3 regions of the Aeromicrobium jepli genome follow, and region 1 is predicted to be linked to each of the others. Evidence: riboswitches for the same ligand, from Rfam matches in the RefSeq annotation. Region 1 holds a riboswitch; each other region holds the start of a gene.
The links. A riboswitch is a leader RNA that binds a small molecule or an ion and turns the genes downstream of it on or off. The one in region 1 is predicted to bind cobalamin.
Positions count from the first base shown of each region.

Region 2: it holds a riboswitch for cobalamin, as region 1 does, so the genes downstream of both, AB3M81_RS04155 (ABC transporter substrate-binding protein) here and AB3M81_RS01015 (energy-coupling factor transporter transmembrane component T) in region 1, are expected to answer to the same signal.
Region 3: it holds a riboswitch for cobalamin, as region 1 does, so the genes downstream of both, AB3M81_RS04185 (VWA domain-containing protein) here and AB3M81_RS01015 (energy-coupling factor transporter transmembrane component T) in region 1, are expected to answer to the same signal.

Region 1 covers NZ_JBFOKO010000001.1:224,181-234,483, forward strand. Annotated here, with positions in the region: gene AB3M81_RS01005 (hypothetical protein) at 90-1,625, shown strand; gene AB3M81_RS01010 (hypothetical protein) at 1,622-2,476, shown strand; cobalamin riboswitch at 2,487-2,610, shown strand; gene AB3M81_RS01015 (energy-coupling factor transporter transmembrane component T) at 2,686-3,828, shown strand; gene AB3M81_RS01020 (ABC transporter ATP-binding protein) at 3,825-5,426, shown strand; gene AB3M81_RS01025 (ECF transporter S component) at 5,426-6,238, shown strand; gene AB3M81_RS01030 (hypothetical protein) at 6,238-6,891, shown strand; gene AB3M81_RS01035 (ROK family transcriptional regulator) at 7,012-8,178, opposite strand; gene AB3M81_RS01040 (sugar ABC transporter ATP-binding protein) at 8,272-9,789, shown strand; gene AB3M81_RS01045 (ABC transporter permease) at 9,786-10,303, shown strand, end outside.
Region 2 covers NZ_JBFOKO010000002.1:78,291-88,593, forward strand. Annotated here, with positions in the region: gene AB3M81_RS04130 (RNA-directed DNA polymerase) at 1-79, opposite strand, end outside; gene cobF (precorrin-6A synthase (deacetylating)) at 457-1,215, opposite strand; gene cobN (cobaltochelatase subunit CobN) at 1,212-4,814, opposite strand; gene AB3M81_RS04145 (ABC transporter ATP-binding protein) at 4,843-5,604, opposite strand; gene AB3M81_RS04150 (FecCD family ABC transporter permease) at 5,601-6,614, opposite strand; gene AB3M81_RS04155 (ABC transporter substrate-binding protein) at 6,617-7,648, opposite strand; cobalamin riboswitch at 7,705-7,887, opposite strand; gene AB3M81_RS04160 (nitrite reductase) at 7,947-8,825, shown strand; gene AB3M81_RS04165 (precorrin-8X methylmutase) at 8,822-9,484, shown strand; gene AB3M81_RS04170 (precorrin-2 C(20)-methyltransferase) at 9,481-10,303, shown strand, end outside.
Region 3 covers NZ_JBFOKO010000002.1:89,699-100,001, reverse strand. Annotated here, with positions in the region: gene AB3M81_RS04220 (cobyric acid synthase) at 1-464, shown strand, start outside; gene AB3M81_RS04215 (cobalt-precorrin-6A reductase) at 461-1,201, shown strand; gene AB3M81_RS04210 (cobalamin biosynthesis protein) at 1,140-2,099, opposite strand; gene AB3M81_RS04205 (histidine phosphatase family protein) at 2,096-2,518, opposite strand; gene cobA (uroporphyrinogen-III C-methyltransferase) at 2,515-3,267, opposite strand; gene cobBC (bifunctional hydrogenobyrinic acid a,c-diamide synthase/histidinol phosphate aminotransferase CobBC) at 3,477-5,897, opposite strand; gene cobO (cob(I)yrinic acid a,c-diamide adenosyltransferase) at 5,891-6,505, opposite strand; gene AB3M81_RS04185 (VWA domain-containing protein) at 6,507-8,507, opposite strand; cobalamin riboswitch at 8,554-8,699, opposite strand; gene cbiE (precorrin-6y C5,15-methyltransferase (decarboxylating) subunit CbiE) at 8,770-9,975, shown strand; gene cobM (precorrin-4 C(11)-methyltransferase) at 9,972-10,303, shown strand, end outside.

The DNA.
Region 1 (10,303 bases):
CAGCGCTGTCGAGGAATGCAGCGGGCGGAATGCGGGCCTGACTCCTGGCGCCGTGTCCCTTCCCGTCCAAGCAGCGGGAAGGAACCCCGATGACCACACCCCTGCGCCGGCGCGCCCTCGTCGCGCTCGCCGGAGGCGCGGTGGCCGTGTCCACCGTCGTCGCCACCACCCCCGCCGCCACGGCGGCCACCACCTCGTCCACGTCCGCCGCCGCCGCGTGGCTCTCCGGCCAGCTGACCGGTGGGGTCGTGCACAACGAGCTCTACGACTTCGACGACCTTGGCCTGAGCCTCGACGTGCTCGCCGCGCTGCGGTCGCTCGACGCGCAGCCGGCGGCCCAGCAGCAGATCCTGACGGCCGTCTCCGCGCGCGCCACGGAGTACGTGACCTACACGTTCGAGGGCACCACGACGATCTACCCGGGCTCGGCCGGCAAGCTCCTGCTCGCCGCGAAGGCCGCGGGACGGGACGTGCGCGCGGTCGGCGGCCGCGACCTGGTCGCCGACCTCGAGGCCACCACGAACGACGCGACGGGCGAGTCGAGCGACACGTACGGCCTGTTCGGCCAGACCTTCGCGACGCGCGGCCTGATCGCCGGCGGCAGCGACGAGGCGGCCACCTCGGTCGGCTTCATCACGGGCCAGCAGTGCGAGGACGGCTCGTTCCGCCAGAACCTCAAGGCGGCCTGCCCCGAGGTCCCCGAGATCGACACCACCGCCGCGGTCCTGACGACGCTCGCGGAGGCGCGCGCGGCGGGCATCGCCGTGCCGCAGGCGGTCGTCGACGACGCCGTGGAGGCGCTCGTCGGGGCGCAGGCGGCCGACGGCTCGTTCGTCGGCAACGGCGTGCCCAACGCGAACACGACCGGTCTGGCCGCGGTGGCGCTCTCGCGCGCGGGCCGCGGCGCGGAGGCGGCGAAGGCGGCCACGTGGGTGGCCCGGCACCAGGTCTCGGACGCCACGGGCGGTCGGCTCTCCGGTGAGGTGGGCGCCGTCGCGTACGACGCCGCCGCACTCGCCGCGGGCGCCGAGGACGGCATCGACGAGTTCACTCGCGACCAGTGGATCCGGGCCACGGTCCAGGCCGCCCCGGCGCTGACCCTCGTGACGGGCACGCGCGCTGCGGTGTCCGTGCCGAAGTACGCCCGCTCCGGCGCGACCGTGCGCGTGACCGTCAGCGGCCTCGCGGCGGGCTGGAGCGTCCGCGCCCGCTTCGCCGGCACGTCCCCGTCGGCCGCGGTGCAGCCCTCGGCGGGCCGTGCGACGTTCTCCCTGCGGGTCCCGAAGGGCACCGCGCGCCGCTCGCTGGTCGTGAGCGACTCGACGGGCCGCACCGTGGCCTCCACCGCGGTCCAGGTCCTGGCGCCGCGGACGCTGCGGGTCACGCCCGCCCGCGCCAAGGTCAAGCGCGCCAAGGTCCAGCGCATCGTCGTGCGCGGCCTGACCGCGCGCGAGCCCGTCCAGGTTCGCTACCGCGGCAAGCTCGTGAAGCGCGGATATGCGACGACGCAGGGCACCTACACGTACCGGTTCAAGGTCGGCCGCAAGGTCGGCAAGGCCACCGTGTCCGTGCGCGGCGCGTACGCCGACCGCAAGGGCTCGCGCACCTTCCGGGTCGTGAAGTGATCCGCAGGCTCGTGACGGTGCTGGCGGCGACCCTCGCGGGGGTCGCCGCCGGCCCGGCCCTGCTCGCCGCCCCCGCGCACGCCGCTGCGTGCCGCGCGGGCACGGGCGTCACCGTCGTGGTCGGCTCCTCGGTCGGCTGCGACCCCGACGGCGGCGGCCGGGCCGCGCAGAACTTCGCCGCCGCGGGCCACCAGCTCACCTACGCGACGCGCGCGCCCGGCTTCGTGTGCCGGGTCGACGGCGCGCCCGCGGACGCGACCTGCGTCGAGGCGTCGCCGCCGGACGCGTACTGGGCCCTGTTCTGGTCCGACGGGAAGTCCGGCGAGTGGGTCTACTCCAGCCTGGGCGTCACGGGGCTCAAGGTCCCGCAGGGCGGTGCGGTCGCCTTCGTGTTCCAGCGCTCCGAGAGTCGCACGTGGCCGTCGGTGCCCGCTCCCGTCGCGGCCGCGCCGGCGCCCACGCAGGCGACGCCGCGCCCGGACGGCCCGCGCGCCACCGAGCCGGGCTCCGCGGGCTCGAAGCCGTCGGCCCGGCGCAGCACGGCCCCCCGTGCGTCGGCCCCGGACGCGGCGCCGGTCCCCGGCGCGTCCTCGAGCGCGCCGACCGCGTCCGTGCCCACCGCGTCCGCCTCGGCCACCGCGACGGCCCACCCGACTTCGGCGCCCACCCCGGGCGCGACGACCTCGGCCGGCGAGGACGCCTCCGCGGCCGAGGAGGGCGAGGAGGTCATGCCGCTCGCGGCCACCGACGACGGGGGCACCTCGGCCGCCGCGATCGCGGCCGGAGCGGGCGTCGTCGCGCTGCTCGGTGTCGCGGGCGCTGTCGCGTGGCGGCGACGGAACGGGGCCTGAGCGCGGCGGGATAGACTCGGCCTCGTTGGACCACGTCCGGCACGGAGGAAACCGGTGCGAATCCGGTGCTGTGCCGCAACCGTCAGCCTCGCGACCGAGGTGAGCCGGGAACTCGCGCCGGACCGCCACCGCCACATGTTGTCGAGCAGCGACGGGTGGGTGATCGCCCTCCGCGGCCCTCGCCCCCGTGACGTCGGGAAGGGGACCGGATGGCCACCGCCGTCGACTCCTCGACCGTGCGTCCCGCCGCGCCTGCGCGCCGTCGCCGCGAGCTGCACCCGGGTGCGTGGTGGCTGTGGGCCCTCGGCCTGGCGGCCGGTGCCTCGTTCATGCTCAACCCGATCCTGCTGGTGGTCGTCATCGCGATCGCGAGCCTCGTCGTGGCGGCGTGCCGCGGCGACGCCCCGTGGGCGCTGTCGTTCCGGTACTACCTGTACTTCGGTCTGCTGATCGTGGTGATGCGCGTCGCCTTCCGGATCCTGCTCGGCGGCGGGTCGATGCCCGGCGACGAGGTCCTGCTGCACCTGCCCGAGGTGCCGCTGCCCGAGGTCGCCCGCGGCGTCCAGCTGCTCGGCGACGTCACCGTGAACGAGGTCCTCGTCGGCCTCTACGACGGCCTGCGGCTGGCCGCGCTGATCATCTGCATCGGCGCGGCGAACTCGCTGGCGAACCCCAAGCGCCTGCTCGCGTCCGCGCCGCCCGCCCTGTACGAGGTCGGTGCCGCGCTCGTCGTCGCGCTCTCGGTGTTCCCGCAGCTGGCCGAGAGCGTCCGCCGCGTGAACCGCGCCCGGAAGCTGCGCGGCGACGCGAGCCGCGGCACGGGCGCGATGCACCGCATCGTCATCCCCGTCCTGGAGGACGCACTCGACCGCTCGATGACGCTCGCCGCGGGCATGGACGCGCGCGGGTACGGCCGCAGCGGCTCGGCGTCGCCCCGCGAGCGGTTCGTCACGGGCGTGCTCATGCTGCTGGGCCTGTTCGGCCTCGCGGTCGGCACGTACGGCTACCTCGACGGGACCGCCCCGCGGGTCCTGACCTACCCGATGCTCGTGGCGGGCCTCGTGTTCGCCGTCCTCGCGCTGCGCTCGGCGGGCCGCCGTGTCCAGCGCACGCGGTACCGCACCCAGCGGTGGCTCGCGCCCGAGTACCTCACGGCCGGGTCGGGCGTTGCTGTCGCCGTGGGGCTCAAGCTGCTGTCCTCCACGCAGGTCCCGGTGCTCTACCCCGAGGTGCCCGGCTGGCCGCCGGTCAGCGTGCTGTCCCTCGTGGTCGTCGCGATCGGCCTGCTGCCGGTGTTCGTCGCGCCGCAGGCGCCCGTCGCCCACGACCTGGCCGGGGGTGAGGACGCGTGATCGAGCTCGAGAACGTGACGTTCTGGTACGACGGCGCCGAGCGCCCCACGCTGCAGGGCGTCGACCTGCGCGTCGACGAGGGCGAGCTGGTCCTCGTCGCGGGTCGCACCGGCTCGGGCAAGTCGACGCTGCTGGGGCTGCTCAACGGCCTCGTCCCGCACTTCAGCGGCGGCACCCTGGCCGGCGACATCCGGCTCGACGGGGAGTCGATCCTGGGCCGGCCGCCGCGCGAGCTGGCGCACCGCGTCGGCTACGTCGCGCAGGACCCGGTCGCGGGGTTCGTCTCCGACGTCGTCGAGGAGGAGCTCGCCTACGGGATGGAGCAGCTCGGCCTCGACCCGCAGACGATGCGCCGCCGCGTCGAGGAGACCCTCGACCTGCTCGGCATCGCCGATCTGCGCCGCCGCTCCGTCCGCTCGCTGTCGGGCGGCCAGCAGCAGCGTGTGGCCATCGGGGCCGTGCTGACGATGCACCCGCGCGTGCTGGTGCTCGACGAGCCGACCTCGGCACTGGACCCCACCGCGGCCGAGGACGTCCTGGCCACGATCGCGCGCCTCGTCGACGACCTCGCGCTGACGGTCGTCGTCGCCGAGCACCGCATGGAGCGGGTCATCCCGTTCACGGACCGGCTCGTGCTCGTCGAGGACGGCCGCGTCCGGTCCGGCGCACCTGCGGACCTGCTCAAGGACTCGCCCGTGGCGCCGCCGCTCGTGGAGCTCGGCCGGCTCGCCGACTGGCACCCCCTGCCGCTGTCGGTGCGGGAGGCCCGGCGCCGCGTCAAGCCGCTCGCGGCCCGCCTCGTCCCGGCGCCGGTCCCGGCGACGCCAGCGCGGCCGCCGGCGCTGACCGCCCGTGGGATCACCGTCCGCTACGGCTCCCTGCCGGCGGTCGACGGCGTCGACCTCACGATCGGCCGCGGCGAGATCGTCGCCCTCATGGGTCGCAACGGCTCGGGCAAGTCGTCCCTGCTGTGGGCGCTGCAGGGCACGGGCGAGCGGTCGACCGGCGTCGTCGACGTGGACGGGATCGACCCCGGCGACGTCCGCCCCGCGCAGGCACGGATGCTGGTCGGCCTCGTGCCGCAGACCGCCGCGGACCTGCTGTACCTCGAGAGCGTCGACCGCGAGTGCGCCGCCGCCGACGACCAGTCCGGCGTGCCGCGCGGCACGTGCCGCGGCCTGCTCGACCGGCTCGCGCCCGGCATCCCCGGAGACCGGCACCCGCGCGACCTGTCCGAGGGGCAGAAACTGGCCCTCGTGCTCGCCGTCGTGCTGACCGCGCAGCCCACCGTGGTCGCGCTCGACGAGCCCACCCGCGGCCTCGACTATCCCGGCAAGGCGGCGCTCGTGCGGATCCTGCACGACCTCGCGGCCGACGGCCGCGGCATCGTCGTCTCCAGCCACGACGTCGAGTTCGTCGCGATGGTCGCCGACAGCGTCGTCGTGATGGCCGACGGCGAGGTCGTCTCGCGCGGGCCGCTGCGAACCGTGCTGGCCGAGTCGCCCGCGTTCGCGCCGCAGGTCTCCAAGGTCCTGGGCCCGGCCTGGCTGACGGTCGGCGAGGTCGCCGCGGCGCTGCCGACCGAGGTGGCCCGGTGATCGACCGCCGTCCTCCCGTCGCCGTCCCGCTGACCCGCCGCTCGGCCCTCGTCCTGGCGGCGGCCAGCATCGCCGGCCTCGTCATGTTCGTGTGGCCGCTGCTCATCACACCGGCGGAGGGCCAGACACGCGTCGACCAGCCGTTCCTGTTCATGGCGCTCATGCCGGTCGTCGTGCTGGTCGTGGTGGCCGAGCTGTCGGAGGGCGGCCTGGACTCCAAGGCCCTCGCGATGCTCGGCGTGCTGAGCGCCATCAACGCAGCCGTCCGGCCGCTCGGCGCGGGCGTCGCCGGCGTCGAGCTGGTGTTCTTCCTGCTCATCATCGGCGGACGCGTGCTGGGCGCGGGGTTCGGGTTCGTCCTGGGCTGCACGAGCCTGTTCGCCTCGGCGCTGCTGACGTCCGGCGTCGGGCCGTGGCTGCCGTTCCAGATGCTGTGCGCCGCCTGGGTCGGCATGGGCGCCGGCCTGCTGCCGCGACGCCCGCGCGGCCGCGCCGAGATCGCGATGCTGGCCGTCTACGCGGTCGTGGCCGCGTACGCCTACGGGCTGCTCATGAACCTGTCGTCGTGGCCGTTCACGCTCGGCATCGCGGTGCCCGGCGCCGAGGACTCGCTCGCGATGGTGCCCGGCGACCCGGTCTGGGAGAACCTCCAGCGGTTCCTGCTGTTCACCCTGCTGACCTCGTTCTGGGGCTGGGACACCGGCCGCGCGATCACGAACGCGCTGCTCGTCGTGACCCTCGGCCCCGCCGTCCTCGCCACCTTGAGGCGCGCCGCCCGGCGCGCCCGCTACCTGCCCAAGGAGACCCCCTGATGAAGAGCCTGCTCGTCCGCCTCGCCGCCGTCGCCCTGCTGGGCGCGGGCGCGGTCGCCGTGCCGTCCGCCGCGTCGGCGCACGAGAGCTGCGAGTCGCCCGAGGACGTGCCGGTCGTGCTCGAGTTCGGCTCGCTCGAGGGCGGCGAGGACCGCGTCGTGTGCGCCCAGCACTCGGCCGGCGAGACCGCGATCGAGGCGATCAACGACGCGGGCATCGAGACCGCCGAGTCCAGCGGCGCGATGCCGATGGTGTGCCGCATCGAGGGCCTGCCCGCTCCCGAGGACGAGAAGTGCGGCGCCGCGCTCGACGGTGACGGCTACTGGGCGTTCATGGTCGCGCAGGAGGGCCAGGACTGGGCGTACGCGTCGGTCGGCCTGCAGGAGTACGAGCTGAAGGCGGGCGACTTCGTGGCGCTCAAGTACCACCTCATGAGCGACGGCGAGAACGTCGAGATCGCGAAGGCCGCCGACGCGTCCACGCGCGCCGAGGCCGAGGTCGCCGACGCCCACGGCGAGCAGGAGGGCGAGCACGCCGGCCACGACGACCAGGACGAGTCCTCGTTCGCCACCGTGGCCCTGCCCGTCGCGGTGGTCGCCGTCCTGCTGGTCGCCGTCGCGGCCTTCGTCGTCGCCCGCCGCCGCCGCGACTGACTCCGCCTGTCGCCCGTTCCCGCGAGTGGCGCAAAGCCGCCCGCCACTCGTCGAGTGGCGGGCGCTTCTGCGCCAGTCGCGACCCCCGTTTCCGCCACTCGCGCAGCGAGGCCGAGAGGGTCAGTCCGCGGCCGCCAGCAGCTCGGCGCTGGCCTGCTCGATCGCCTCGGGCGAGAGCGCGTGCGCGATCGCCATCGCCGCCGCGCCCAGCACGCCGGACTGCTCGCCGCTGACCGACGGGACGATCCGCAGGTGCTCGGTCGCCAGCGGCAGCGAGCGCCGGTAGACCTCCTCGCGGATGCCCGCGATCAGGTGCTCCCCGGCCTCCGCGAGCGCGCCGCCGATGACGACGACCGACGGGTTGATGAAGTTCACGATCATCGCCAGGACGTCGCCGATGTCGCGGCCGGCCTGCCGGACCGCCTGGATCGCCTCGAGGTCGCCGGCGCGCACGAGCTCGACGACGTCGGTCGCCTCGCTCACGCCGGACCGACCCAGGTCGCGGGCGATGGCGGGGCCGGCGGCGAGCGCCTCGAGGCAGCCGACGTTGCCGCACCGGCACACCACGTCGCTGCCGCGGGAGACGCGGATGTGCCCGATGTCGCCCGCCGTGCCCTGGCCGCCGCGCTGCAGCTCGCCGCCCGCGATGATGCCGGCGCCGATGCCCGTGGACACCTTGATGAGGATGAGGTCGTCGACGTCGGGGAACTGGGTGTCCTGCTCGCCCAGGGCCATGATGTTCACGTCGTTGTCGATGAGCACCGGCACGTCGAACGACCCGCGGACGAACTCGGGCACGTCGAAGCGGTCCCAGCCGGGCATGATCGGCGGGTTGATCGCGCGGCCGGTGGAGTGCTCGACGGGGCCCGGCAGGCCGATGCCGATGCCGGCCAGGTCGGCGGCGGGGCGGCCCGTCTCGAGCAGGAGGCGGTCGATCGTCGAGGTCACCCAGGTCAGCACCGGGACGGGGCCGTCGGCGATGTCGAGGTCCTCGCGATCCTGGGCCAGCACGGTGCCTGACAGGTCGACGATCGCGGCGCGCGCGTGACGCGCCCCGAGGTCGATCGCGGCGACGACCCGTGCCGCCGTGTTGACCGCGAGCAGTGACGGCGGGCGTCCGCCCGTCGAGCTGCGGCCGCCGTAGGGCGTGATGAGCCCCAGGCGCAGCAGCAGGTCGACGCGGGAGGCGACGGTGGAGCGGGCCAGGCCGGTCGACTCCGCGAGCTCGGCGCGGGTCATCGGCCGACCCGCGCGCTGCAGCAGCGCGAACACGTCGCTGGTCTTCACGCTGCTGATTCAACCATTCCGGCTTTTGAACGTCCAGCCGCCAACTTCTGCCGGGTTCTCGACAGAAGTGGAGATCTGTGTCACAGTGCTCACGTGAACGAGGCTGTGAGCGAGCGGGGATCCGCCCCCGTGCTGCGCGTCCGCGCGGTGACGAAGTCCTTCGTGGGCAACCGCGTCCTGCACGGCGTCGACCTCGACCTGCACCCCGGCGAGGTGCACGGGCTGGTCGGCGAGAACGGCGCCGGCAAGTCGACGCTCATGAAGATTTTCGCGGGCGTGCATCCCGCCGACTCGGGCTCGATCGAGCTCGGCGGCAAGGCGGTCTCCTTCACCCATCCCGTCCAGGCGCAGCGTGCCGGACTGGCCACGGTGTTCCAGGAGTTCAACCTGCTGCCCGAGCGCACGATCGCCGAGAACATCTACCTCGGCCGTGAGCCGCGTGGTCGCGGCCTGGTCGACGTCCGCCGCATGGAGGAGCAGGCCGCCGCGCTGCTGGGCGGGCTCGGCATCGACGGGCTGCGGCCCTCGCGGCGCGTCCGCTCGCTCTCGGTGGCCGAGCAGCAGATCGTCGAGATCGCCAAGGCCGTCAGCTTCGACGCCCGCGTCATCCAGATGGACGAGCCCACGGCCGCGCTCGCCGACCACGAGGTCGAGCTGCTCTACCGGATCGTCCGCGAGCTCACGTCGCGCGGCGTCGCGATCGTCTACGTCTCGCACCGGCTGCGCGAGGTCCTGGACCTGTGCGACACCGTCACCGTCCTCAAGGACGGCCGCCAGGTCGACACGCGCCGCGCGTCCGAGCTCGACGAGGCCACCCTCGTGCGGCTCATGGTCGGACGTCCCATGGACTCGTTCTTCCCCGACCCCGTCCCCGGCACGACCGTCGGCGAGCCGCGACTCGAGCTGCGCGGCGCCGGCAACGGCTACGTCGACGGCATCGACCTCACGCTGCGCGGCGGCGAGATCGTCGGCATCGCCGGGCTGCAGGGATCGGGCCGCACCGAGCTGCTCGAGGCGATCTTCGGCATCGAGCCGTTCACGCGCGGAGAGGTCGCGATCGACGGGAAGGTCACCGCGATCGGCTCGCCGCGCACCGCGATCCGCGCGGGCCTCGCCCTCGTGACCGAGGACCGCAAGGCGACCGGCCTGGCGCTGCACCAGTCGCTGCTGGACAACGCCCTCGGCGTCGTCCGCGCGGTGTTCCCGCGGCGGACCGAGGCCGTGCGCCGCGACGTGCCCGAGCTGTTCGGCTCGCTCTCGGTCTCGGCCCGGGCGCTCAGCCAGGAGGCGCAGCTGCTCTCGGGCGGCAACCAGCAGAAGGTCGTCCTGGCGCGGTGGCTCGCGACCGACCCGCGCGTCGTGCTGCTGGACGAGCCCACGCGCGGCATCGACGTGGGCGCGAAGCACGCGATCTACGAGGTCATGCGCACCCTGGCCGCCCGCGGCGTCGCGGTGCTCATGGTCTCCAGCGAGCTGCCCGAGGTGATCGGCATGTCCGACCGGGTGCTCGTGATGCGCGACGGCCGCCTCGCCGGCGAGCGGCCGTCCGGCTCCGACGAGGAGTCGATCCTGTCGCTCGCCGCCGGCCTCGACGAGGAGGTGGCCTCATGAGGGCCCGGCTCGCCGCACTCGACTCGACGATGATCGTGTGGGCCGTCCTGCTCGTGTCCGTCGTCGTGGGCGCGGTCATCACGGCGCTGGAGGGACGGAACTTCTTCAGCGTCGGCAACATCGACAACGTCCTGACGACCATGACGATCCTGGGCCTCATCGCGATCGGCCAGACGCTCGTGATCCTGGCCGGGTCGCTCGACCTCTCGGTGCCGTTCATGGTCAGCCTCTCCAGCGTCCTGGCGGGCGGGATCATGGCCGGCCAGACCTCGAACATCGTGCCGGGCGTGGCCGCCGCGCTGCTCGTGGCGGTCCTGTTCGGGCTCGCGAACGGCCTCATCGTGAGCCTGCTGAACGTCCACGGCTTCATCGCGACGCTCGGCACGGGCCTGATCGTGTCGGGCTACCTCGGCTCGAACTACCAGGGCAGCAGCGGCTCGGCGCCCTACGCCTTCCGGCTGCTCGACGCGACCCGCATCGGTCCCGTCCCGATCGCGACGCTCATCATGCTCGC
Region 2 (10,303 bases), on a different contig from region 1:
CGCGGTACCAGTCCCCAACAAGGTCCTGGCGGACATTCTTCAGGGCGACATCCACGTCAAGCGCCTTTGACCAATCCATCGCCGGCTCCTCCTATCCGGTCCACAGCGAGCGCTCCCAAACCGTCGCCTCGGCAAGAAGAGGCTAGCGAGATTGGGGTAGTTGCATCGTGGTTTGCGTTGTGTATTAGGACGTCCCTCGTCGCGCTTCCTCCTACGAGGAGGAGACGTCTTACGCTCTCGTTCCGGTCGTCCCTGAAGGTATCGAACTGGTCCCGCGCCTATCGCCTCTTGGGTCACCGCACCCGCATATAGGCAGCGAAGATTCCGATTTGCATCATTCTGGGCGGGATTCCGCGGTCTAGCGGGCCCGACCGAGGCCGAGAGTGAAGTGCGATCGAGGTCGCTCGTGGCAACAAGGCGCCCCGGTCCGAGATGGCGCATGCGCGATCGCAGCAGTCAACCTCGCCGCAGCAGGTACGTGTCCATGACCCAGCCCTGGGCGGCCTGGACGGCGGAGCGGCGCTCCCAGATCTCGTCCGCGACCTCGGAGAGCCGTCCGGCGACGAGCTGCTCCCCCGGCGAGCCGAGGTTGGCTCCCCACCAGATCTGCCACGCCGCGGGATCGGCCAGCTTCCGGCACGTCAGCGCGCCGTCGAGCATCACGACGAGGTTGTCGTGGTCCACCGCGTCGTCGAGGAGGCGACGGCCGGTGGTGATCGTGATCGGTCCCCCGATGACGTTGAGCACCAGCCGGTGGCGCGCGGCGAGTAGCTGGACGCTGCTCAGGCCGGGGACGACCGCAACGGACACGTCCACGACGCCCCGCTCGACGATGCGGTCGGCGAGTCGGATGGCCGAGTCGTACAGCGCGGGGTCGCCCCACACCAGGACGGCGGCGTCGCCCGGGTGCTCGAGCAGCGCGTGCTCGAACGCCTGCGCCCGCGCCTCGTGCCAGTCGCGCACCGCGCCGGCGTAGTCGGCCGGGTCGTCGCGGTCGCGCTCCGGATCGGGAACGGCCACGAGACGCCACTCCCCCGTGACGTGGCGGTCGCAGATGGCCTCGCGCATCGCGATGAGGTCGGCGGTTCCCGGATGGGACGCGGTCTTGTCCGCGACGAGGAAGTAGTCCACCTCGTTGAGCACGCGCGCCGCCTCGGCCGTGACCAGCTCCGGGTCGCCGGGACCGAGACCGACGAGCGCGAGGCGCCGGATCACGCGTCGTCCTCCAGGTCGCCCTCGACCTCGAGGTAGACGCGCGCCATCTCGGCCATGACCTCCGGGTCCGGCTCCTGCCACAGGCCGCGGTCGGCCGCCTCGTTCAGTCGCTCGACGATGCCGCGCAGCGCCCACGGGTTGGAGCGGCGCATGAACTCCTGGTTCGTGTCGTCGAGCACGTACTCCTTCGCGAGCGACTCGTACATCCAGTCGTGCACGACGCCGGCGGTCGCGTCGAAGCCGAACAGGTAGTCGACGGTCGCGGCCAGCTCGAACGCGCCCTTGTAGCCGTGCCGCTGCATCGCCGAGATCCAGCGCGGGTTGACGACGCGCGAGCGGAAGACGCGGTTCGTCTCCTCCTGCAGCGTCCGCGTGCGCACGGCGTCCGGCGTCGTGGAGTCACCGACGTACGCCTTCGGCTCGGCGCCCGTGAGCGCGCGGACCGTGGCGATCATGCCGCCGTGGTACTGGAAGTAGTCGTCGGAGTCGGCGATGTCGTGCTCGCGCGAGTCGATGTTCTTCGCGGCCACGGCGATGCGGCGGTAGCTCGTGCGCATGTCGTCGCTGGCGGCCACACCGTCGAGTCCGCGCCCGTACGCGAAGCCGCCCCACGCCGTGTAGACCTCGGCGAGGTCGGCGTCGTCGCGCCACGTGCCCGACTCGACCACCTGAAGGATGCCGGCGCCGTACGAGCCGGGCTTGGACCCGAAGATGCGCGTCGTGGCGCGGCGGTGGTCTCCGTGCTCGGCGAGGTCCTGCGCGGTGTGCGCGCGGACGTAGTTCTGCTCGTCGGGCTCGTCGAGGTCGGCGACGAGCTGCACCGCGTCGTCGAGGATCTCGATGACGTGCGGGAACGCGTCGCGGAAGAAGCCGGAGATCCGCACCGTGACGTCGATCCGCGGGCGACCCAGCTCCTCGAGCGAGATCACCTCGAGGCCGTTGACGCGGCGCGATGCCGGATCCCACGCGGGGCGCACGCCCATGAGCGCCAGCACCTCGGCGATGTCGTCGCCCGAGGTGCGCATCGCCGACGTCCCCCACACCGAGAGGCCGACCGACCGCGGGTACTCCCCCGTGTCCTCGAGGTGCCGGGCCACGAGCGACTCGGCCATCGCCTGACCGGTCTCCCACGCGAGCCGCGACGGCACGGCGCGCGGGTCGACGGTGTAGAAGTTCCGCCCGGTCGGCAGCACGTTCACCAAGCCGCGCAGCGGCGAGCCCGACGGGCCGGCCTGGATGAACCGGCCGTCCAGCGCGCGCAGGATGTTCGTGAGCTCGTCGGTCGTGCCCGCGAGCCGCGGGACCACCTGCTCGGCCGCGAACCGCAGCACGGCTCGGACGGTCTCATCCTCGTGGACGGTCTCGATCGCGGCGGTGTCCCACTGCGCCTTCTCCATCGCCTCGACGAGTGAGCGCGCCTGCGCCTCGACGGCGTCGACCTCGGGCAGCGGAGCATCCTCGCCGAGGCCGAGCGCCGCACGCAGTCCGGGCAGCGCCCTCTCCTGTCCGCCCCACACCTGGGTGGCCCGCAGGACGGCGAGCACGAGGTTCACGCGGGCCTCGCCCTCGGGCGCCTGGCCCAGCACGTGCAGGCCGTCGCGGATCTGGACGTCCTTGATCTCGCACAGCCAGCCGTCGACGTGCAGCAGGAAGTCGTCGAACTCCTCGTCGCCGGGACGCTCCTCGAGGCCGAGGTCGCGGTGCATCTGCGCCGACTGCATGAGCGTCCAGATCTGCTGGCGGATGGCCGGCAGCTTGGCCGGGTCCATCGCCGCGACGTTCGCGTACTCGTCGAGCAGCTGCTCCAGCTTGGCGATGTCGCCGTAGCCCTCGGCGCGCGCCATCGGCGGCACGAGGTGGTCGATGATCGTCGCGTGCGCACGCCGCTTGGCCTGTGCGCCCTCTCCCGGGTCGTTCACGAGGAACGGGTAGATGAGCGGCATGCTGCCGATCGCGGCGTCGGTCGCGCACGCGGCGGACAGCGCGGCGTTCTTGCCGGGCAGCCACTCCATCGAGCCGTGCTTGCCGAGGTGCACGACCGCGTCGGCGCCGAACCCGTGCTCGAGCCAGCGGTACGCCGCGAGGTAGTGGTGCGAGGGCGGCATGTCGGGATCGTGGTAGATCGCGACGGGGTTCTCGCCGAAGCCGCGCGGCGGCTGGATGAGGATGACCACGTTGCCGGCGCGCAGGGTCGCGAGCACGATGTCGCCCGCGTCATCGACGAACAGCGACCCGGGGGCCTCGCCCCAGGTCTCGACCATCTCGTCGCGCAGCTCGGCCGGCAGGTCGGCCGTCCAGCGCAAGTAGTCGTCGCGGCTGATCCGCACGTGCGAGCTGCTCAGCTGCGCCTGCGTCAGCCACTCCTCGTCCTGGCCGCCGGCCTCGATGAGCGCGTGGATCAGCGCGTTGCCCGAGGTGGTGTCCGGCTCCTCGCCCTCGACCGGCGGCAGCGGATCGAGGCCGGGGATCTCGCCCGGAGCACCGAGGTCGTAGCCCTCCTCGCGCAGAAGCCGCAGTAGGCGGATCGCCGAGACCGGCGTGTCCAGGCCGACCGCGTTGCCGATGCGGCTGTGCTTCGTCGGGTAGGCGGACAGCACCAGCGCGACCTTGCGCTCGGCCGGCGGGACGTGGCGCAGGCGGGCGTGGTTGACGGCGATGCCGGCGACACGGGCGCACCGCTCGGCATCGGTCTCGTAGCGCGGCAGCCCGTCCTCGTCGACCTCCTTGAACGAGAACGGCACCGTGATGAGCCGGCCGTCGAACTCGGGGATCGCGATCTGGGTCGCCGAGTCCAGCGGCGTGACGCCGTCGTCGGACGCCTCCCACTCGGCACGCGTCGACGTCAGCGCGAGCGCCTGCAGCACGGGGACGTCGAGCGCGCGGAGCCGCTCCACGTCCCACGCCTCGTCGTCGCCGCCGGCGCTCGCCGTGGCGGGCTTGGACCCGCCTGCGGCCAGCACCGTCACGACGATCGCGTCCAGGGTGGCGAGCTGCTCGAACAGGTCGTCCGAGGCCGCGCGCAGGGACGAGACGAAGATCGGCACGCCCACGGCCCGACCTGTCGCATCGACCGCGTCGGCCAGCTGGTGCGCGAACGCCTGGTTCCCGCTGACCTCGTGGGCGCGGTAGTAGAGGATGCCGACGCGCGGCAGGTCCTCCCGGGACGACGGCCGCTCGCTCACTCCCCACTCGGGCAGCACCGAGGGCGGATCGAAGCCCTCACCCGTGAGCAGCACGGTGTCGGACAGGAACGCGTGGAGCTGGCGCAGGTTCTCGGCGCCGCCCTCGGCGAGGTAGCGGTGCGCCTCGGCGCACACGCCGATCGGCACGGTGGACAGCTCCATGAGCGCCGCGTTCGGCAGCCGCTCGCCGCCGAGCACCACGAGCGGACGGCCGCGCTCGCGCACCAGGGCAGCGACGTCGCGGACGTCCTCGGGCGAGCCGAGCACGCGCAGGACGACGAGGTCGGCCTCGTCCACCAGCGCGTCGCGCCGGGCGTCGCCCACGCGCGCGGGGTTCGCCCACGTGTAGGCCGCGCCGCTGGCACGCGCCGAGAGCAGGTCGGTGTCCGAGGTGGACATGAGGGCGATGCGGGTCATGCTGCTCCTTCGGTGGACGGGCTGGGGATCACGGCTGCCACACCACCGTGAGCGCGCCGGTGACGTGGTGGGGCTCCACGAACGCCTTCACGCCGTAGACGTCGGCGACGAGCGATTCGGTGATGACGGTCGAGGGCGGGCCCGCGGCGACGATCCGGCCCTGCGCCAGCACGACGACCTCGTCGCAGTAGGCGGCGGCGAGGTTGAGGTCGTGCAGCGCCACGACGGCGGTCACGTCGGCGTCGCGCACGAGCCGCAGGACGTCCAGCTGATGCCGGACGTCGAGGTGGTTCGTCGGCTCGTCGAGCAGCAGCACCTCGGGATCCTGCGCGAGGGCGCGCGCGATCTGGACGCGCTGCCGCTCGCCGCCCGAGAGGGTCGCGTACGGCTGCTCGAGCCGGTCGAGGACGCCCGTGGCCGCGGCGGCGCGGCGGACCGCGCCGAGGTCGCGGTCGCCCATCGGCTGCCAGGACCGCCGGTGCGGGATCCGGCCGAGCTCGATGACGTCGCGGACGAGCGGATCGGTGTCGGTCGCGGACTCCTGCTCCACCACGCCGACGCGCCGGGCGACGTGGCGGCGGCGCAGCGTCGCGAGGTCGTCCTCACCCAGCCGGACCACGCCTGCGCTCGGCGCGCGCAGTCCCGCGAGCAGCCTGAGCAGGCTCGACTTGCCCGATCCGTTGGGACCCAGCAGCCCGACCATGGAGCCGGGCGCGGCGTCGATCGTGACGTCGTCCACGACCAGGCGGTCGCGGATCGCCCACGAGACGGCCGTGGCGGTGAGGCTCATGCGCGGCTCCTCCGTCGCAGCAGGACCAGCGCGAAGGCCGGCACGCCCAGCAGCGCCGTGGCCACGCCGACCGGCAGCTCCTGCGGATCGATCACGGTGCGGGCGGCGGTGTCGACCCACACCAGGAACACGGCACCGCTGATGGCCGCGAGCGGCAGCATCCGGCGGTGGTTCACGCCGACCATCGCGCGGGCGACGTGCGGCAGGACGAGGCCGACGAAGCCGATCGCGCCGGACGTGCTGACGATGACGGCGGTGGTGAGCGCCGTGATCACGAGCAACGCGATGCGGGCTCGGGCGACGTCGACGCCGAGGGTGGCGGCGCTGTCCTGGCCGAACGCGAACGCGTCGAGCGTGGACGCCAGCAGCAGGCACGCCACGACGGCGACGAGCACCGTCGAGCCCACGACCGCGACGTCCGTCCACGTGGCGCTGCCGAGGGAGCCGAGCAGCCAGAACAGCACGCCGCGCGTCTGCTCGGCGTCGGCCGCGGTGAAGACGATGAACGACGTCAGCGCCGAGAACAGCTGGGTCGCCGCGACCCCGGCCAGGACCACCCGGTCCGTCGTCCCACCCGCCGCCGCGGCCAGCGCCAGCACGAGCAGGAACGCGCCGATGGCCCCGACGAACGCGCCGGTGGCCAGGCTCACGGCGCCGGCCCCGACGCCCAGCACGACGATCGAGACGGCTCCCGTCGAGGCCCCGGACGAGACGCCCAGCACGAACGGGTCGGCCAGTGGATTGCGCAGCAGCGACTGCAGGATGACCCCGCAGACCGCGAGGCCGGCACCGCACGCGGCGGCGAGCAGCGTGCGGGGCAGGCGCAGGTTCCAGACGATGCCCTCCTGGATGCGCGTGAGGCCGGACTCGCCGCCGAGCGCCCGCGACCAGGCCAGCGACAGCACCGAGCGCGGACCGACGTCCGAGGGGCCGATGGTCACCGCGACGCACACGGACGCGACCAGCAGCGCCACCCCGGCCGAGCCGAGAATCCAGGCGCGCCGGCTCACGGTCACTGCGTCAGACCGAATTCGGCGAGCGCGTCGGCGACCTGCTCGAGGCCCTCGACGGTGCGGATCGAGGGGTTCAGCGCGGCGCCCGAGAGCGCGACGTACCGGCGCTCTTTCACGGCCGTCATCTCGCGCGTCACCGGGTTGGACTCGAGGAAGGCGATCTTGGCGCGGGCCGACTCGGCGGTCTGGCTCTTGCGGGTGAGGTCGCCGATCACGAGGACGTCGGGGTCGCGGTCGGCGACCGTCTCCCAGCCGACCTGGGGCCACTCGGCCTTCGTGTCGTCGAAGACGTTTTTCAGGCCGAGCGCGCGGGTGATGATCCCCGGGCCGCCGCAGCAGCCGGCGAGGTAGGGCGACTCGCTGTTGGCGAACCAGTACAGGACGCTGACCTCGTCCTTCGGGGCCTTCCGGGAGGCCGCGGCCACGCGGTCCTGGAGCGAGGCCACGAGCTCGTCGCCGCGGTCCTCCACGCCGAGCAGCCCGGCGAGCTCCGTGATCTCGCGGTAGATCGTGTCGATCTCCAGCACGCCGGTGCGGGCCCCGTCGTCGTCGCCCTCGTTGTCCTTGCCCTCGCACTCGGCGGGCGACAGGTACGTCGGAATGCCGAGGTCCTCGAACGTGTCGGCGCTGCCGACGCCGCCCTTGCCCAGCGTGCTGGCGAACGAGGCGGTGACGAGGTCGGGCTCTGCCTGCAGCACGCGCTCCATGGACGGCGCGTTGTCGGCGAGCCGCTCGACGTTCTCGTTCTCGGCCTCGAGGCCCTTCATGACGGGGTCCGTCCACGTGCCCGTGCCGGCCATGCGGTCGCCGACGCCGAGCGAGAGCAGGATCTCGGTGGACCCCTGGTTGAGCGAGACGACGCGCTGCGGCGCGGCCTCGACGGTGGTGGTGCGGCCGCAGTTCTGCAGCTCGCGGGGATAGCCGTCGGCGGCCGGGGCGGAGTCGGTGGCGGTGTCGCCGCCCGCACAGGCGCCCAGGGTCAGGGCGGCGGCGGCGAGCACGGCGAGGGGACGGCGGACGGGAGTACGCACGGGCGTGATCCTTCGAGGTCTGGGGCTCGTTCGCGAAGCCCGGTCGGACCAGACGGCGGTTGCCGTGAGGGCCAGCAGGTCTTCGGACTCGGGATCAACCGGACGGAGCGCCTTCCCAGACCTGGATGGTCCAGTGGCTTCGTGCCCCGCCCGTCACCCTCACCGCTGCGCGTCAGTCCCGGAGTCTCACCGGGTTCCCTGGCTCATCGCTGAGTTTGACTGGCGAGCCGACCGTAGCAGTCCGGCGCGTGAGTCGCGAGCAGCGGGTCCGCGCCACCGTGGATGGCACCATGTCCGCGTGACGGAACGAACTCGGCGCGACCTGTGCCCCGGCCTGCTGCGTCCCTGGATCGCGGACGACGGCGCCCTCGTGCGCGTCCGGGTGCCCGGCGGGCAGCTCCCGACCGCCGCCCTGGACGGCCTCCTCGACGTCGCCCGGCGGCACGGGGACGGCGCCGTGCACCTGACCTCGCGGGCGAACCTGCAGGTGCGCGGGCTGGCGCACGACGACGGCTGCCTGCCCGATGAGGTCGTGGACGCCGTGATGGCGACCGGGCTCATGCCGTCGGCGTCCCACGAGCGGGTCCGCAACGTCATGGCCTCCCCGCTGACCGGCCGGTCCGGCGGACGGGCCGACCTGCGGCCCGTGGTGCGCGACCTCGACGAGCGGCTCTGCGCCGATCCGGCCCTCGCCGCGCTGGCGGGGAGGTTCCTGTTCGTCCTCGACGACGGTCGCGGCGACGTCGCCGGCCGGGACCTCGACCTCGGCCTCGTCGCGATCTCGGCGGATCGGGTCCAGCTGCGCGCCGGACGCGACGGCTGGGGCCCGGTCGTCGCGATCGACGAGGCCGCCGAGGCCCTCGTCGGGCTCGCGCGCCGCTTCCTGGAACGGGCGGGATCGCAGGCCGGATCGCCGTGGCACGTCGACGAGCTGGACGGGGCCGGAGCCGCGCTCGTCGGGACCGGGCACCCGCGGCACGACGAGACCCGGGTGTCCGCCGAGCCGCCGCCGCTTGGCAGGATCTCGCAGGACGACGGCCGGCTCGCGCTCCACCTGGCGGCACCCGACGGACGTCTCGACCGGCGCCTCATGGACGACGTCCTGGCGCTGGGCCCGCCGCGCGTCGTGGTCACGCCGTGGCGCACCCTGATCGTCCCCGACCTGGAGAACGCATGAGCCTCGCCCCACCCGCTCGCCGCTACGACTACGAGACCGACGGCGCGCAGATCTACGTCGACTCGTTCGCCACGATCCGCGCCGAGGCCGACCTGTCGGGCGTCCCGGCCGACGCCGAGAAGGTCGCCGTGCGGATGATCCACGCGTGCGGCCAGACCGACCTCGCCGGCGACCTCGTGATCCACCCCGGCCTCGTGTCCGCCGCGCGTGCGGCGCTGGAGTCCGGCGCGCCGATCCTCACCGACGCGCACATGGTCGCCTCGGGCGTGACCCGCGCGCGACTCCCCCGCGACAACGAGGTCCTGTGCCTGCTGCGCGACGAGCGCGTCCCGGACCTCGCCCGCGCCTGGTCGACCACGCGCTCGGCCGCGGCAGTCTCGCTCTGGGGCGACCGCCTGGCGGGTGCCGTGGTCGCGTTCGGCAACGCGCCGACGGCCCTTTTCCACCTGCTGGAGCTGCTGCGCGACGGCGCGCCGCGCCCCGCCGCGATCATCGGCACGCCCGTGGGCTTCATCGGTGCCGCCGAGTCCAAGCAGGCGCTGATCGACCTCGCCGCCGACTCGGGCATTGAAATCCCGTACCTCGTCGTGACCGGGCGCCGCGGAGGCTCGGCCATGGCCGCCTCGGCGCTCAACGCGCTGGCACAGGAGCGCGAGTGAGCGGGCGGCTGTTCGGCGTCGGAGTGGGCCCGGGCGACCCCGAGCTCATCACGCTCAAGGCCGCCCGGCTGATCGAGTCGGCCGACGTCGTCGCGTACCACCAGGGCGTCGGCAAGCAGTCGAACGCGCGCCGCATCGCGGCCGAGCTCGTGCGGCCCGGCGTGACCGAGGAGGCCCTCGTCTACCCCGTCACGACGCAGACGACCGACCATCCCGGCGGGTACGCCGGCGCGATGGCCGACTTCTACGACGAGTGCGAGCGCCGCGTCCGTGAGCACCTCGCCGCCGGCCGGGACGTCGTCGTCCTGGCCGAGGGCGACCCCATGCTCTACGGCTCGTTCATGTACCTGCACGACCGGCTCAGCGGCGAGTTCGAGACGCAGGTCGTCGCCGGCGTCCCGGCGTTCGCGGCCGCCACGGCCGCGACCGCGCTGCCGCTCGTGCGGCAGACCGACGTGCTGACGGTGCTGCCCGGGACGCTGCCGGAGCCGGAGCTGGCGCGCCGCCTTGCGGACACCGACGGTGCCGTGATCATGAAGCTCGGGCGGACCTTCGCCAAGGTGCGCTCCGCGCTCGAGCAGGCCGGCCGCGTCGAGGGGTCGTGGTACGTCGAGCGGGCGTCGATGGACGCCGAGCGCATTCTGCCGGTCGCGGAGGTCGACCCCTCGACGGTGCCGTACTTCTCGATCGTCCTGGTGCCGGGTGACACGCGGCCCGGTGTCGCCCGCTACGAGAACCCCGCGCCCGAGGCGGTCGCGCCGGCCGAGGGCGCCGAGGTGGTCGTCGTCGGCCTGGGGCCCGGCCCCGACCACTGGCTGT
Region 3 (10,303 bases), on a different contig from region 1:
GGCACGTCCACGACCCCGACGGCGTCGAGGCCGGCGCGCCGGCCGACGTGCCGGGTCTGGGACTGCTCCCGGTCGAGACGACATTCGGGGCGGAGAAGGTGCTGCGCCTGCCGCACGGCGAGGCGCTCGGCGCCCCGGCGTCCGGCTACGAGATCCACCACGGCCGCATCACCCGCGACCCCGGCGCCGAGGAGTTCCTGGGCGGCGCGCGCGACGGCTCCGTGCTCGGCACGATGTGGCACGGGAGCCTCGAGTCCGACGAGCTCCGGACCGCCGTGCTCGACCTCGCGGCTCGCGCGCGCGGAGGGTCCTTCGCGCGGTCGGGCGTGAGCTTCGGCGCCGCACGCGAGGCCCGGCTGGACCTGCTCGGCGACCTGGCCGAGAAGCACCTCGACGTCGACGCCCTCCTGGACCTGGCCCGTCGAGGGGCGCCGGCGCTGCCCACGATCGGCCCGCTCGCATGAGGGTCCTGCTCCTCGGCGGCACGCGGGAGGCGCGTGCGCTGGCGGAGCTGCTCGTCGCCGACGGCGACCACGTCGTGACCTCGCTGGCCGGCCGTGTGGCCCGCCCGCGCCTGCCCGTGGGCGAGGTCCGGATCGGCGGCTTCGGCGGCGTCGACGGCCTCACCGCGTACCTCGTCGAGAACGCGGTCGACGCGGTGGTCGACGCGACGCACCCCTTCGCGGAGCGCATCAGCGCGAACGCGGCGGCCGCGTGCGGCCCCGCCTCGGTGCCGCTCGTGCGGCTCGAGCGGCCGGGCTGGGCGGAGCGCGAGGACGCCGGCACGTGGCACTGGGTGGACGACCACGACGAGGCCGCGCGCGTCGCGGCGGGACTGGGTGAGCGGCCGTTCCTCACGGTCGGCCGCCAGTCGCTGCACCGGTTCGTGGAGCCGTTGCGCGACCACGCCTGCGTCGTGCGCGTCGTCGACCCGCCCGAGATCGCGCTGCCCGGTGCCTGGACGCTCGTGCAGAGCCGGGGCCCGTACACGCTCGAGCACGAGCGGGACGCCATGGCGGGCACCGACGTGCTCGTCACGAAGGACTCCGGCGGCACCCACACGGAGGCCAAGCTGGACGTCGCCGCCGAGCGGGGGACGCCCGTGGTCGTCGTGCGCCGGGCCGGTGCTCCGGCCGGCGTCAGCGTCGTGCGCGACGCCGCTGACGCGCGCGCCTGGGTCCGAGCGCGAGCAGCACGCTGAGACCGGCCGCGGCCCACGCCACCGCCGTGGCGAGCCGCGTCGCGCGTGGCAGGTCGGCGACGACGGGGGCGGGACCGTCGCCCATCCGCGCGCGGTCCTCGATGCGGCCCGCGTAGTCGTTGATCCCTCCGAGCGTCACGCCGAGGGCGCCCGCGAACGCGGCCTCGACCGGTCCGGCGTTCGGGCTCGGGTGTCGCCGCGCGTCCCGACGCCATGCTCGCAAGGCGTCGCGGGGACGGCCGCCGACCGTCGGGGCGAGGCCCGCGGCGAGCGCGGCGGACACCCGGGACGGGACGAGGTTGGCCGCGTCGTCGACCCTCGCGCTGGCCCAGCCGAACCGCTCGTACCGCGGGCTGCGGTGGCCGACCATGGCGTCGAGCGTGTTGATCGCCCGGTAGCCGACCAGTCCCGGCACGCCGAGCGCCGCGCCCCACAGCAGGGGAGCGACGACCGCGTCGGACGTGTTCTCCGCGAGCGACTCGACGGCGGCCCGGGCCACGCCGGCGCCGTCGAGCCCGCTGGGGTCGCGGCCGACGAGATGGGTGACCTGGAGCCGTGCGGCCGGCAGGTCGTCCCGCGCCAGCTGTCCCGCGATCGTCTCGCCCTCGCGCACGAGCGACCGCCCGCCGACCACGGCCCACGTCGCGGCGGCCGTCAGCAGTGCGCGCTGCCACGGCCGGCGGCACGCGCGCTCGGCCACGAGGGCGGCACCGGCCAGTGGCACCACCACGAGGCCGTGGTGCAGCACGCCCGCGGCGCGGTGGTCGCGGTGCGTCACCTGCTCGACGCGGGCGGCGAACCGCCCGAGGCCCGCCACGGGGTGCAGCCGCGCCGGGTCGCCCAGGAGGCGGTCGAGGACGAAGCCCGCCGCGAGACCGGCGGCGCGAGCGGCCGTCATCGGCCCGTCACGATCGGCTCGGCGTTGGCCGGGACCTCGCACGGCCGGCCGGTCAGCAGCTCGACGGCGATCGCGATCGTGTCGCCGTGACTGATCGCCAGCAGTCCGTCGCCGTGCTCGCGGACCAGCGCGCCGACGCGCTCGCGCACGGCGTCCACCGGCTCCTCGCGGCCGCGCTCGACCAGCCGGTCGTCCAGGCCGAAGCCGAGCCCGAGCTCGCGCGCGACGATCTCCACGGTCTCGACGGCACGCCGGGCGGGCGAGGAGAGGACGACCGCGAAGGGCTCGTGGCGCAGGCTCCGCGCGGCGAGGAGCGCCTGCCGCCGGCCGAGCTCCGTGAGCGGCGGCGCCGGGTCGCCGTACTGGAGGCGCCCGGCGGCGTTCCACGTCGACTCGCCGTGCCGCAGCCAGCAGATCACGGCTCGAGCGCGGCGACGTGGCCGATGACCGCGACGGCGGGAGCGCCGATCCCGGCCGCGGCGGACTCGCTGGCGGCCTTCGCCAGGGTCGTGCGCAGGCTGCGCTGGCTCGGCAGGCTCGCGTCGGCGACGAGGGCGCAGGGGGTCGCACCGTCGAGTCCCCCCTCGACGAGCGCCTCGGCGATGGCCGGCAGCGTCCGCACGCCCATCAGGACGACGAGTGTGGTCCCGGACCGCGCGAGCGCCGCGTAGTCGACGGTGGAGTCGGGGTGCCCCGGCGGGACGTGTCCCGAGACCACGGTGAACCCCTGGACGAGACCACGGTGGGTGACCGGGACGCCGGCCAGCTCCGGGGCAGCGACGCTGGAGGTGACGCCCGGGATCACGGTCGTCGGCACGCCCGCGGCGGCGCACGCCTGGACCTCCTCGAAGCCGCGCCCGAACACGTACGAGTCGCCGCCCTTGAGGCGGACGACGTGGTGTCCGGCCCGGGCGCGCTCGACGAGGATGCGGTTGATCTCGTCCTGGCTGGTCGAGCGGCCGAAGGGGATCTTCGAGACGTCGACGACCTCCGCGTGCGGCGGGGCCCACGCGAGCGCCTCCCACGGCGCGAGCCGGTCGGCCACCACGACGTCGGCGGTCTCGATCGCCTCGCGACCCGCGACCGTGAGCAGCCCGGGGTCGCCCGGGCCGGCGCCGACGAGGGTCACGCGGCCGGACCGGCCGGCGTCGCGGGGTGCGACGGGCACCGGGAGGCGGCGCACGACGAGGTCGAAGGACCGTTCGTCCACGGCGTCGCGCGTCCACACCAGCCGGCCGCGCTGGGCGAGGTCCTCGAGGACCGCGCAGGCGGACTCGGCGTGCAGGGTCACCGAGGCGCCGTCTCCGAGCAGGCCGGCGACGGTCGCGACGGCGTGCTCGCCGCCGTCGAGGACGAGGGCGCTGAGGCCCCGGGCGTTCAGGTGCATGTGGTGTGGACTCCCCACGTGGTGAGCAGGTGACGGGTGACGGACGGCTCGCGCACCGCGATGCGCACCCAGGCGTCGTCGAGGCCCGGGAACGTGTCGGCGCGGCGGAGCGCGAAGCCGGCGTCGCGCATCCGGGCATGGAGGCCGGGGCCGGGTCGCGCCAGGACGAACGGCGCGGCCGACGGGACCACGGGCACGCCCAGCTCGGCGAGTCCGTCGACCAGCACGCGCCGGTGCTGCTCGGCCTGGCGGGCACGCCGGTAGGCCTCGCGCGTCGCGTCCGGGCCGGCCGTCGCCATGACGGCGTGCAGGGCCGGCGTGCCCACCGACCACGGCGCCTGCTGGGCCCGCAGGTCGGCGACCGCGGCCGGGTCGCCGACGACGTACCCCGCGCGGACGCCCGGCATGGACCACAGCTTGGTCAGGCTGCGCACGACGACCAGGCCGGGAAGGCGGCGGTCCGCGAGGCTCTGCGTCTCACCGGGGACGAAGTCCATGAACGCCTCGTCCACCGCCACGACGCGGCCGGGCCGGCACAGCGCCCGGACGTCGGCCGCCGGATGGAGGCGGCCCGTCGGGTTGGTCGGGTTCCCGACGACGACGAGGTCGGCGTCCTCGGGCACCGCGCTCGGCCGCAGCGCGAAGTCCTGCTCGGGGGAGCAGAGGACGTGCGTGACCTCGTGTCCCGCGGCTCTCAGGGCCACGTCCGGCTCGGTGAACTGCGGGTGGATCACGACGGGACGGCGCCAGCGCCGAGCGCGCGCAATGAGGGTGAACGCCTCGGCGGCGCCCGACGTCACCAGGACGTCCTCGGCCGCGCGGCCGTGCCGGCGCGCGACCGCCGCCCGCGCCGCGGTCGGATCGGGATAGTCCGTCGAGGCCGCGAGCCCCTCGGCGAGCGCGCGCTCGAGCCACTCGGGCCGGGGCAGGCGGCTGACGTTCACGGCGAGGTCGACCAGGTCCGCGTCCGCCTCGGCGTCGCCGTGGTGGCGCAGCGGATCGGCGAGGGCGGGAGCGGGCTCGGGACGGGCCGCCGCCTCACGCACCAGCGGCGAGCCGTCGTGCGGCCGGGTCGCGGCGGTCGCGTCCGCGAAGGCCTGGGCGAGGTGCGGGTGCCCGGCCCAGTGCACGTGCAGGTAGGACGCGCTCAGGGTCGGCCCCGCGAAGCCGACGCCGTCGCCGTCCACGGTCCACGCGGGACGGCCGCCGTGGGTCGGGGTCACGGCCGTGCGGTGGAACTCGTGCGCGGTCGCCGTGGTCCCGGCCGGCCCGAGCAGCTGGTCCCCGGCCAGTGTCGGACGCCGGTACGACAAGGTCAGGCGCGGCGTCATGGCGGCGTCCGCGTCGAGCGCGCCGACCATCGGATGCCCGTCGACCGAGCGGCACAGGTACAGCAGGCCGGCGCACTCCGCGACGGTCGGCACGCCGTCGAGCACCGCGGCGCGCAGGTCGGCGCGCAGGCTCGCGTTGGCGCTGAGCGCCGCCGCGTGGACCTCGGGGAAACCGCCGCCGAGGTAGATCCCGCGCGTTCCCGCGGGCAGCACCGGATCCCGGGCAGGGTCGAACGGCACGACCGAGCAGCCGGCCGCCTCGAGCAGCTCGGTGGTCTCGGCGTACCGGAACGTGAACGCGCGGCCCGCGGCGACGGCCACGACGGGGGAGTCGCGGCCGACGCGGCCGACGTGCGCGGCCGGGTCCCAGGCCGGCTCCGTCAGGTCGGGCGCGGACCGGGCGACCTCGAGGACGGCGTCGAGGTCGACGCTCGTCGCGAGCTGCTCGGTCAGCCGCGCGAGCGAGGCGGCGGCCTCGTCGCGCTCCTCGGCGGGGACGAGGCCGAGGTGCCGCGACGGCGCGCTCACCCCTTGGTCGCGCTGCACGACGCCCAGGACCGGGATGCCCGTCCGCTCGACCGCGCGGACCACCTCGGTCGCGTGGCGGGGCGACCCGGCCTTGTTCAGCACGACGCCGGCGATCGTGACGCCGGGCTCGAACGTCGCCAGCCCGTGGACGACCGCCCCGATCGTGCGCGAGGCGTGCGAGACGTCGACGACGAGCACGACCGGCGTGCGCGTCAGCGTCGCCACGTGCGCCGTCGAGGCGAACCCGTCGCCGCCGATCTGGCCGTCGAACAGGCCCATCACGCCCTCGACGACCGCGAGGTCGGCGCCTCGCGCGCCGTGCAGGAGCAGCGGCGGGACGAGCGACGGATCGGTCAGGTGCGGGTCGAGGTTGCGTCCGGGGCGTCCGGTGGCCAGCGCGTGGTAGCCGGGGTCGATGTAGTCGGGTCCCACCTTGTGGCCGGAGACGACGTGCCCGCGGGCGGCGAGCGCGGCCATGAGGCCGGTCGCGATCGTCGTCTTGCCGTGCCCCGACGCCGGGGCTGCCACGAGGACCCGTGGCAGGGTCACCACTCGATGCCCCGCTGGCCCTTCTGGCCCACGTCCATGGGGTGCTTCACGGGGTTCATCTCGGTGACCAGGTCGGCCACCTCGACGAGGCGGGGATCGGCGCGACGACCCGTCACGACGACGTGCTGGGTGCCGGGCCGGCTCGCGAGGGTCTCAACGACGTCGTCGACGTCCACCCAGCCCCACTGCATCGGATACGTGAACTCGTCCAGGACGTAGAGCCGATGGCGCTCGGCCGCGATCCGGCGCTTGACCTCGGCCCAGCCTTCGGCGGCGTCGGCGGCGTGGTCGGCCTCGGTGCCGCCCTTGCGGCTCCACGACCAGCCCGAGCCCATCTTGTGCCACTCGACCGGGCCGCCCTCGCCGGTCTCGGCGTGCAGGCGGCCGAGGCGCTCGAGGACGGTCTGCTCGCCGATGCGCCACTTGGCCGACTTGACGAACTGGAAGACGCCGATGTCCCAGCCCTGGTTCCAGGCGCGCATCGCGACGCCGAACGCGGCGGTGGACTTGCCCTTCCCGTCGCCGGTGTGGACCATCAGCAGCGGCCGGTTGCGGCGCTGGCGCGTGGTGAGCCCGTCGTTCGGGACGACGAGCGGCGTGCCCTGCGGCATGTCAGGCCACCCCCTCGCGCGGTGCGGTCGCGGCGTGCACGACTCCGGTGAGCCCGTCGGCCGTGACCTCGCCGAGCGGGACGTGCTCGGCCTGCAGGTCGGTGGCGAGGTCGGCGCCCAGGCCGAGGCGGTAGCGCCCGGACTCGCAGTCGACCACGACGCTCTGGATCCCGGTGGCGGCGATGTGGCGCGCCGCGTGGTGCGCCCGGGCGAGCGCGTCGGGCCCGGCCGTGGCGCGGCCGTCGGTGACCACGACGAGGAGCGGCCGGCGGGACGGGTCGCGCAGTGCCTCGCGGCGGACGACCTCGGCCGCCCGGTGCAGGCCCTCGGCGAGCGGGGTGCGGCCGCCGGCGGGGAGCTCCGCGAGGCGGCGAGAAGCCACTTCGACGGACCCGGTCGGCGGCAGCGCGATCTCCGCGGCGTGCTGGCGGAACGTCACGAGGGCGACCTTGTCGCGGCGGCGGTACGCGTCCAGCAGCAGCGACAGGACGGCCGTCTTGACCTGCTCCATCCGCCGGCGCGCGGCCATCGAGCCCGAGGCGTCGACGCACAGCAGCACGAGGTTGGACTCCTGCCCGACGGTCTCGGCCCGGCGCAGGTCGGTGAGGTCGAGCGCGAGGCCGCGGCCCTCGGTCAGTCCGCGGCGGGCGACCTGGTGCGGCGCCGCGGCGGTGATGGTCGCCGGGAGGTGCAGTCGGCCGGTGGGCTCGGGGTCGCGCCGCACTCCGGCGACGCGGCCGTGGGGCGTGCGGGCCCGCGACCTCCGTCCCGACTCGCCCTCGCCCGTGCCACGCACGACCAGCAGGCGCGCCCGGGCGGGCTCGCCGGCCGAGGCCACCGATCCGGCGCCGGCCGGGGCCGGCTGCTGCTGCTCGTGGCCGGCGTCGGGCTGCTCGGACGGCGCGTCCGGTCCCGTGCCGTCGGACGGCGCGTCGTCCGGCGAGCCGCCGGGTCCTCCGCCGTCGCCGGGACCGTCGTCCTCGGGACCGGGGTCGGGCTCGTCCGAGCCGAGCAGGTCGTCGAGGCGGTCCTCGTCGAGTCCGGGCTCGTCGAACGGGTTCCGGCGGCGCCGGTGGGGCAGCGCGAGGCGTGAAGCGACGCGCACGTCCTCGCGGGTCACGTGGGTGCGTCCCTGCCACGCGGCGTGCGCCGCCGCCGTGCGCGCCGTGACCAGGTCGGCGCGCAGGCCGTCCACGTCGAAGGCGGCGCAGATCTCGGCGATCGTCGTGAGCGTCTCGTCGTCGAGGACCACCTCGGCCACGCGGGCCTGCGCGTCCGCGAGGCGCGTGCGCAGCAGCTCCTGCTCGCGGCCCCAGCGTGCCGCGAAGCCCTCAGGGTCGGCGTCGAAGGCCATGCGGCGGCGGACGACCTCGACCCGAAGGGCGGGATCTCGCGGCGCCGCCACCTCGACGGTCAGGCCGAACCGGTCGAGCAGTTGCGGGCGCAGCTCGCCCTCCTCGGGGTTCATCGTGCCGATCAGCACGAACCGCGACGCGTGCTCGGCCGAGACGCCGTCGCGCTCGATGCTGACCCTGCCGGTGGCGGCCGCGTCGAGCAGCAGGTCGACGAGGTGGTCGTGCAGCAGGTTGACCTCGTCGACGTAGAGCAGGCCGCGGTGGGCGCGGGCGAGGAGGCCGGGCTCGAGCTCGACGCGTCCGTCGCGGAGTGCCGCGTCGAGCTTGAGCGAGCCCGTGACGCGGTCGTCGCTCGCGCCGACGGGCAGCTCGACGAGGCGGACGGGACGCTCGACGACCTCGGTGTCGAGGGGGCCGTCGGGGGAGTGGGCCGCCGGATCGTCCGGATCGACCGAGAACCGGTCCCCGGCGCGGACCCGGACGGGCGGCAGCACGCCGGCGAGGGCGCGGACCGTGGTGGTCTTGGCGGTGCCCTTCTCGCCGCGGACCAGGACGCCGCCGATGAGCGGGTCGATCGCGACCAGGGTGAGGGCGAGGGTCATGTCGTCGGAGCCGACGACGGCACAAAACGGATACTGCGCTGGCATGTAGGGCTCCCGCTCGATCTGCCAAGTCGGTCCGGGACGCGGTCGCGCCCCGGGTCGGATCGAGGCCGGTCTTCGGACTTCCCAGGTCTGACGCCTGAGTCACCGCAGCGGGCCCTGTGCCGGATTCTCACCGGCTTCCCAGATTCTCCCCGTGGCCATCGGCCGTGGGGCACCTCGAACCTGAGCCACACCATAGACGGCCTCGGTGGACGCCGGACCGGGGCCCCCAGATGGCGGGACGACCGGGCTAGGGTCCTCGACCATGGATGTGCACGTGACCGTGGTCGGCGTCGGCGCCGACGGCTGGGACGGCCTGCCGGCCTCCTCGAGGACGATCGTGGAGGGCGCGCGGACCCTGCTGGGCGGGCGCCGTCATCTCGACGCGGTGCCTGCGAACCCGGGCCAGGAGCGCATCGCCTGGCCGTCGCCGCTGCGCGCCGAGCTGCCCGCGCTGCTCGCACGGCTGGACGGCCCGGTCGTCGCGCTCGCGTCGGGTGACCCGCTCGTGTCGGGCATCGGCACGACGCTCATCGACCTGCTGGGGAGCGAGTCCGTCACGGTGGTCCCGGCGGTGTCGTCCGTGGCGCTGGCCCGGGCGCGGATGGGCTGGCCCGCGGAGTCGGCGGGCGTCGTGAGCGTCGTCGGCCGCGACGTGCGGCTCGTCGTCCCGGCCCTGTCCGCGGGTCGCCGGCTGCTGGTCCTGTCGAGCGACGAGTCCACGCCCGCCGCGGTCGCGGAGCTCCTGGTCGGCCTCGGGTGGGGTGAGTCGCGGCTCGTCGTCCTGGGGGACCTCGGCGGCCCGGCCGAGTCACGGCTCGAGTCCACGGCGGACGCCTGGGGCGAGACCGCGCCGCGCCTGCACGTGCTCGCCGTCGAGGTCCGCGGCACGGGACCCGGCTGGGCCATGGGCGGGGTCCTGCCCGACGACGCGTTCGAGCACGCCGGCCAGATCACGAAGCGCGACCTGCGGGCGAGTGCGCTCGCGCGCCTCGCGCCGGCACCGGGCCAGCTGCTGTGGGACGTCGGGGCGGGCAGCGGCTCGATCGGCGTCGAGTGGATGCGCGCGTGGCCCAGCGCGCGGACGATTGCGATCGAGCCGCGGGCCGACCGCGTCGCCCTGGTCCGCCGCAACGCCGAGCGACTGGGCGTCCCGGGGCTGGCGGTCGTCGAGGGCGAGGCGCCGCGCGTGCTGGCCGGCCTCGAGGCGCCCGACGCGGTCTTCGTCGGCGGCGGGTCGACGGCCGACGGCCTGCTGGATGCGTGCTGGTCGGCGCTGCGGCCCGGGGGCCGGCTGGTCGTCCACGCCGTGACCGCCGAGACCGAGACCGTCCTGCTGGACCGGTACCGTCGGCACGGCGGCGAGCTGGTCCGCCTCCACGTCGAGCGTGCCGAGCCGCTCGGCGGGTTCACCGGGTGGACGCCCGGGCGCGCCGTCAGCCAGTGGTCCATCGTCAAGGGAGACTCATGACCGTCCACTTCGTCGGTGCCGGCCCCGGTGCCGCGGACCTGCTCACGCTTCGCGCCGTGCGCCTGCTCGAGTCCGCCGACGTGTGCCTCTACGCCGGGACGTACCTCGACGCCGAGGTGCTCGGCCATTGTCGTGACGACGCCCGCCTGGTCGACACCCAGCACCTCGACCTCGACGAGATCACGGCCGAGCTGGTCGAGGCGCACCGCGCGGGGCGCGAGGTCGTCCGGCTGTGCTCGGGCGACCCGTCGCTCTACTCGGCCGTGCACGAGCAGGCGCGCCGGCTCGATGCCGCCGGCGTCCCGTGGGACGTCACGCCGGGCGTGCC